2 regions of the Brevundimonas sp. SGAir0440 genome follow, and region 2 is predicted to be linked to the other one. Evidence: riboswitches for the same ligand, from Rfam matches in the RefSeq annotation. Region 2 holds a riboswitch; the other holds the start of a gene.
The links. Region 2 has a riboswitch for cobalamin ahead of E7T10_RS03565 (TonB-dependent siderophore receptor). Riboswitches for the same ligand answer to the same signal wherever they lie in the genome.
Positions count from the first base shown of each region.

Region 1 (3,410 bases), 1.3 Mb from region 2:
TCACCTCGTCGAAGAAGACGTTAAAGGCGGGCTCGTCGAACTGGACGATGTCGACGCCGGCGGCCTCCAGCTCGCGGGCCTCTTCATTCAGGATCTTGGCGAACTCCCAGGCCAGTTTTTCGCGGCTGCCGTAATGGTCGTCATACAGGGTGTCGATCATTGTCATCGGCCCAGGCAGGGCCCATTTGATCGGCTGGTCGGTCTGAGCCCGCAGAAAGTTGGCGTCCTCGACGAAGACCGATTTCGGCCGGCTGACTCCGCCCACGACCACCGGGACGCTGGCGTCGTAGCGGTTGCGGATTCGCATGGTCTTGCGCTTCTCGAAGTCGACGCCGTCCAAGTGTTCGATAAAGGTCGTGACGAAATGCTGGCGGGTCTGTTCGCCGTCGCTGACGATGTCGATGCCCGCCCGGCGCTGATCGTCGAGCGACAGACGCAGGGCGTCCTGCTTGGCCTCGATCAGGTCGTCGCCGTGCAGCTTCCAGGGCGACCAGAGCGTCTCGGGCTCGGCCAGCCAGACGGGTTTGGGCAGGCTGCCGGCGGTCGAGGTCGGGAGAAGGGTTTTCATGAGGTAAGGCTCTAAAATCTGGAAACTGATCAGGCGGCGGCGAAGGCGGCCGACCATTGGTCGAGACGGGCGCGGTGCGGCTTGATGAACCGCTCCTCGACGAAACGGCCTTGTTCGACGGCCAGCCGGCTGCGCTCGTCGCGGTCGTAGGCGATGCGGGTCAGCGAATAGTTCTGCGCCGTCAGGCTGGGCTGATACTGCTCGGTCGCCGGGGAGTTGGCGTTGTAGATTTCGGGCCGATAGATCTTCTGGAAGGTCTCCATCGTGGCGATTGTGCTGGCCAGTTCGAGGTCGGCGTAGTCGCCGGTCAGGTCGCCGATGTGGTACAGGGCGAACGGCGCCACGCTGGCCGGGGGCATGAAGTAGCGAACCTTCATCCCCATCTTCGCGAAATACCGATCGGTCGGCGAGAAGGCGTTGTTGTCGTATTCCAGCCCCAGCATCGGATGTTCGGCGCCGGTGCGGTGATAGGTCTTGTTGCTGGAGACGCTGAGGCAGATGACCGGCGGCTTGGCGAAGTTGTCGCGATAGGCGCCCGACGCGAGAAAGTGCCGGAACAGCTTGCCGTGCAGATCGCCGAAATCGTCCGGCACGCCACCCTTCGGATGCGCCTTCAGGTGTTCGGGCAGGACCACGCTGAAGTCGTAGTCACGAACATAGGAGGAGAAGTTGTTGCCCACGATCCCATTGATCCGCCTGCGCGTCTCCCTGTCGATGATCGTCGTCTGCAGGATTTCGATCAAGGGAAAGGCGTCGTCGCGCTCCGAGCCAAGGCTCATCTCGACCGAGACGATCTGAAGCTCCAGCGCATAGCGATCGCCCCTCGGATTGTCGTGGTGCGCCAGCGAGTTGAAGCGGTTGTCGATCATCCGCAGGGTGTTGCGCAGATTGTCTCGGCGGCTCTCGCCTCGCGCTAGGTTGGCGAAGTTGGTGGTGATCCGCGTCTTCTCGGCGGGACGATAGTCTTCGTCGAGCGCAGTCCGCTTGATCCTGAAGGTGAAGTCGCTGCTCGCCATGGTCTCTGCCGTTGATGCTGTGGCGAGACAGCGGACAGGGACGCGCGACCGCTCGCGCGCAGTCGTCCCGTCGCGGCGTTCATGCGGCCTGACCGGACACCCCGCCGGAGGACGTTATCTGTCGGGGCAGGTCTCCTGGCTCACGGGTCACGGCTTCAGGTCCGGCCTTCCCAACGTCCGAAGACGTCAGTGACACGAAATGGACCTTCGGCTCGCCGCTCACAGTTGCGGGGGCAGCGCCGGCATTACACCGGCTTCCCTCTTAGCTCCGCATCGCCCGAAAGCGACGCGCAGAACCTCGACCTGTTCATGAGACGCGCACCCGACGCCAAAGTCAAGAAACACATAAGGATATCCTTATGGGTTCTGTCGGCTTCAACCATCGCTCATGCTGTTCAGCTTTTCTGGGTCATGGCTCCACGAGCCCAGCAAACATTGAACAGCATCTCTTTGGATATCGGTCTGCCACAGACGCCGCTGGGAAGTTCGTCGTCCGACAAGACTGAGGCTGAGCGAAGGCACGGGCGGAGCGCACGAGGTGCTAGCTTATGCGCTGATAACGATGACGAATCCCCGACGGTTTGTTGGAGATGAGGCGCCTTAGTTCGAGGAGGTTCTGTCAAGCCTGCAGATCGCGCTAGCTCAATCACTTAGGAGCTTGAACCCTCTGGGCGGCGCCCATCGGGCGCGCTGCGCGGTGTCCCGACGATGAAGAAGCCTTTCCGATACCCTACGACTCCAGACGGCCGTTACTTCGTGGTGCGAGGCCGGCTTTGGCGATGCGCCAATCCTGCCTTGTCGGCTGCGGCGAGGGACGAACTGGTGCATGATCTGATGTCGGCGCGCCGGGCGGTGCGGACGGCCCTGGCGGCTGAGGATTCAGATGCTCTGGCCGCATCGCGGCGGAGCGTAGACAAGGCCAAGGTGGGACTGGGCGAGCGGGGGCCCGTGTGGTGGAACGAAGGCTCACCGGATCTCAATCGGCGCATGTGCGCAACACTCCATATGCGGACTGGTTCGCCGGTTTGTCCGAGACGCGCGAATGATGACAGCGTTCCATCGTTTTGTTGTGGCTGAGGCCATGCGGTCGATACGGCCACGGCCGAAATAGCCGCCGCACGAAAAGATCCTGCAACTTCCTTCTAGGACGGTTCCGGCGCTCTGGCGGCCGAAACGACTGAGGGTACGGAAGCGGGCGCAACTACTGGCTGACCACGGGGTTGAGCGAGGATGAAATCGTCGCCTGCCGAAACCGATCTTTCCGCCACGGGCCAGCAGGTCCTCGTTGGAGGGCCAGCGCCCGAGCAGGACGACGGCAAGCGTTGGAAAATGCCGGCGGCGGCCGTGGCGGCTGGACTTGCCGAGATGAAGGCAAAACGATCGCAGACGGTGGTGTTCATCGCGACCAGCGAACGTCGCGCCGATGAGATTGCGGCGGCCCTCTCACCGATGGTGAAGGACGCCGAGGTGCTGGTCCTGCCGCCCTGGGACTGCCTACCCTACGACCGCGCCGAGCCGTCTCGCGAGAGCATGGGGCGGCGGATGGCGGTCCTGGCCGCCCTGAACGAAGCCGGCACAAGGCCTGTGTTCCTGGTCGCCTCGCCCGATGCGATCGTGCAGCGGACGCCGTCGCGCGAACGGATCAAGGCCCGCTTGTTGCTCTCGGCGGGCGAGGCGCTGGATCGCGAAGCCCTGGAATCGTTTCTGACCGATACGGGCTATGCGGCGGATGAGCGGGTCGATGAACCCGGCGAGTACGCTCTGCTTGGCGCGGTGGTCGACGTCTTTCCGCCCGCGTCCGCCACGCCTTATCGCATCGCCCTGGA
Region 1 covers NZ_CP039435.1:2,609,189-2,612,598, reverse strand. The annotation lists gene E7T10_RS12920 (methionine synthase) at 1-568, opposite strand, end outside; gene E7T10_RS12915 (DUF1852 domain-containing protein) at 598-1,584, opposite strand; cobalamin riboswitch at 1,692-1,900, opposite strand; gene E7T10_RS12905 (helicase-related protein) at 2,815-3,410, shown strand, end outside.
Region 1: another riboswitch for cobalamin. It lies ahead of E7T10_RS12915 (DUF1852 domain-containing protein); the one in region 2 lies ahead of E7T10_RS03565 (TonB-dependent siderophore receptor).

Region 2 (3,410 bases):
CATCGAATCGACCATCGGCCGAGGCCCAGCCCAGGGCGATCTCGACGCTGTCGGCCGTTTCCGGCTTCAGTTCCGGCCAGGGCTGGGGCGCATAGCAGAAGTCGCAGACCGCCTGGCTGACCGTCGGCGACTTGAAGCCCGTGCCGTAGGCGCCCGCCAATATGAAGCCTCCGGCCAGGTCATAGGCCGCCGACACCCGCCCCGTCGTTTTTGAGCCGAAATCGTCGGTGTCGTCATAACGCAGTCCGCCGGTCAGGTTCAGCGCGCCGACATCGTATTGGGCCACGCCGAACACCGAGGTGATCGACAGGTCGCGCGACAGGCCCGACGACAGAGCCGCCGAGGCCTCGTTCCGCTCCACGCCGAACGCATAGTCGATGTCCTGCGCCTGGCCGTTCGCCTGCCAGCGATAGGCCTGACGGTCGCCGGTGAAGGTCGAGCCGAAGCCGCCGCTGACTGAGCTGCGATCGAGATCCGACGCCGAAACGCTGAACTGATGCGTCAGGCCGAACGCCTTGGCCGTCACCCGGCCAAAGCCCGACCACTGCTCGCTTTCCTGGGTGTCGTCGGTGTCGGCCAGAGTAAAGTTCGGCGCTGGGAAGCCGTCGATATCGGCCTTGGACTTGTTCCAGCGCACCGATCCATCGACCTTGACCGCATCGGACAGGACATAGCGGCCTTTGGCGCCGAGCGTCGTGCTGCGGAACCCGTCGGCCTCGGTGTTGCCGTCCGCCTCGTCCGCCGCCGAAATGCCGTCGGTGTCGAACCGCGAGGCATAGGCGCTGAAGGCGTAGGTCTCGTTGGCGACGCCCGCCGACACCCGGCCGCGCACGGTGTCGAAGCTGCCGGCCTCGGCCTCGGCTCGAAGGCCGTCGATCTCTTGCGTGGTGAAGGCAATCACCCCGCCGATGGCGTCGGATCCCCACAGCGACGACTGCGGGCCGCTCAGCACTTCGATCCGCGCGATATCGGCCAGTTCGAAGCTGGAGAAGTCATAGGCGCCGTTCGGCTCGGCCGCGTCGTTGACCGGCGCGCCGTCGACCAGGACCAGGGTCTTGCCGGGCGTCGCGCCGCGCATCCGCACCTGGGCCACGCCGCCGAAAGCGCCCGAACGCGTCACCGACAGACCCGGCACATCGGCCAGGATGTCGGCGGCGAAGATGGCGCCGCGCTGTTCGATGGTCTTGCCGTCGATGACGCGGGCGCCGGGCGTGTCGGCGACAATGGCCGGGATGCGGGTGGCGGTGACGATGACCTCGTCCAGTTGGGTCGCGTCCTCGGCAAAGGCGGGCGCGGCAAAGGCGGCCGCAATCGCCGCCGTCGAAAGAAGAATGGAACGCTTCATTGAGCGATACCCCCGTGTTCGGTCCCGCGAGTGCGCGCGAGAGACCGTCATGAGCGAACCGACCCGCCAGACCGCTGAGGTCTGGACGGCGCAAGATCGGGTCGCTTCCACGGAGAAACCGCGCTGCTGTCTGGTCCCGGACAGGAGCGAGCGACGTCGGCGGCCAGGTCTCCTGGCTTGCGGGTCGTAAACCGCCGTCCTCACCTTCCCAGTTTCCCAGTGGCGCCGGGATCGAAACCCCGGACGGACGACGCTCTCGCCGCCTACAGTTGCGGGCACAGCCACGGCGTCACACCGTGTTCCCTTAACCGCCTGACGCGGCCTATCGCAGGGCCGACAAGCCTGTGCAAGAGCCGGTCAACGGCCTTGAGCCGCCGGGCGCGATCCGTCACCCTGCAGCCACATGAACGCCCCCGTCTCTCATCCCCCGGAAATCGCCGCCTCGCTGGAGGGCGCGACGCCGTTCATGGCGCAATATCTGACGGCCAAGGCGGGCCAGCCGGACGCCATCCTGTTCTTCCGCATGGGCGACTTCTACGAGCTGTTCTTCAAGGACGCCGAGGTCGCGGCGGCCGCCCTTGGCATCACCCTGACCAAGCGGGGCAAGCATCAGGGCGAGGACATTCCGATGGCCGGCGTGCCGGTGCATGCGATGGAGGGCTACCTCGCCCGGCTGATCCGCATCGGCCACAAGGTCGCCATCTGCGAACAGCTGGAAGACCCGGCAGAGGCCAAGAAGCGCGGCGGCAAGGCCGTGGTGCATCGCGGCGTGGTCCGGGTCGTCACCCCCGGCACCCTGACCGAGGACAGCCTCTTGGACGCGCGCGGCGCCAACCGTCTGGCGGCGGTCGCGGTGCGTAAGGGTCGAGCGGCCGTCGCCGTGGTCGAACTGTCGTCCGGCGCGGTCGACAGCGTCGCCTGTTCTATCGAAGACCTGGGCGCGGCGCTCGCCGCCTTCCGCCCGTCCGAAGTCCTGGTTACGGACCGGATGTATTCGGACGAGACGACGCGCGACGCCCTGGACGGCTCGGGCGGGGTGGTCCAGGCGCTGGCCTCGGCCATCGCCGAGCCCCAGGCCGCCCGCGCGCGCGTCGAACGCCTGTACGGCGTCTCGGCGCTCGACGGCTTCGGCGCCTTCGAGGAGGCCGAGGTCTCGGCGCTGGGTCTGATCGCCGCCTATCTGGAGACGACCCAGGCCGGCAAGGTCCCCGCCCTGGCCCCGCCGCGCCGTCTGGGCGAAAGCGGCTTTCTGGCCATCGACCCGGCGACCCGCGCCAGCCTTGAGATCGACCGCACCCAGCGCGGCGAGCGCGAGGGCAGCCTGCTCGCCTGCATCGACCGCACCGTCACCTCGGGCGGCGCCCGGGCCCTGGCCGAACGCATCGCTCGGCCCTTGCGCGATCCTTTGGCCATCAACGAACAGCTCGACGCCGTCGAATGGCTCTTGGAACGCCGCGATCTGCGCCGCGATCTGCGTGATGGGCTGAAAGCCTCCTCCGACATCGCCCGCGCCGTCGGACGATTGGCGCTGGGTCGCGGCGGCCCGCGCGACCTGGCCGCCGTGCGCACCGGCCTGTCGATCGCCGAGGGCGTCGCAGGGCTGTTTGTGGGCCAGGTCGATCCCCTGACCGGCCAGCCGCGCCGCATCGCCTCGGCGCTGGACCGCCTGACCCTGTCGCCCGACGTCTCGCGGCTGAAAGCCGACCTGATCGACGGCCTGGTGGACGAGCCGTCCCATCTGGCGCGTGACGGCGGCTATGTGCGTCCCGACTATCGCCCCGAACTGGACGCCGCCCGCACCCTTCGCGACGACAGCCGCCGCGTCGTCGCCGATCTGGAGGCCCGCGCCGTCGCCGAGTCCGGCGTGCCGTTCAAGATCAAGCACAACGCCGTGCTGGGCTATTTCCTCGAAACCAGCGCCAAGGCCGCCGAAGCCTTGCTCCGCGCCGGGCCCGACAGCCCCTTCATCCACCGCCAGACCCTGGCGGCCCAGGTCCGTTTCACCACCGTCGAACTGTCGGAGCTGGACGCCAAGATCAGCCAGGCGGGCCACCGGGCGCTCGCC
Region 2 covers NZ_CP039435.1:735,421-738,830, reverse strand. The annotation lists gene E7T10_RS03565 (TonB-dependent siderophore receptor) at 1-1,345, opposite strand, end outside; cobalamin riboswitch at 1,489-1,698, opposite strand; gene mutS (DNA mismatch repair protein MutS) at 1,749-3,410, shown strand, end outside.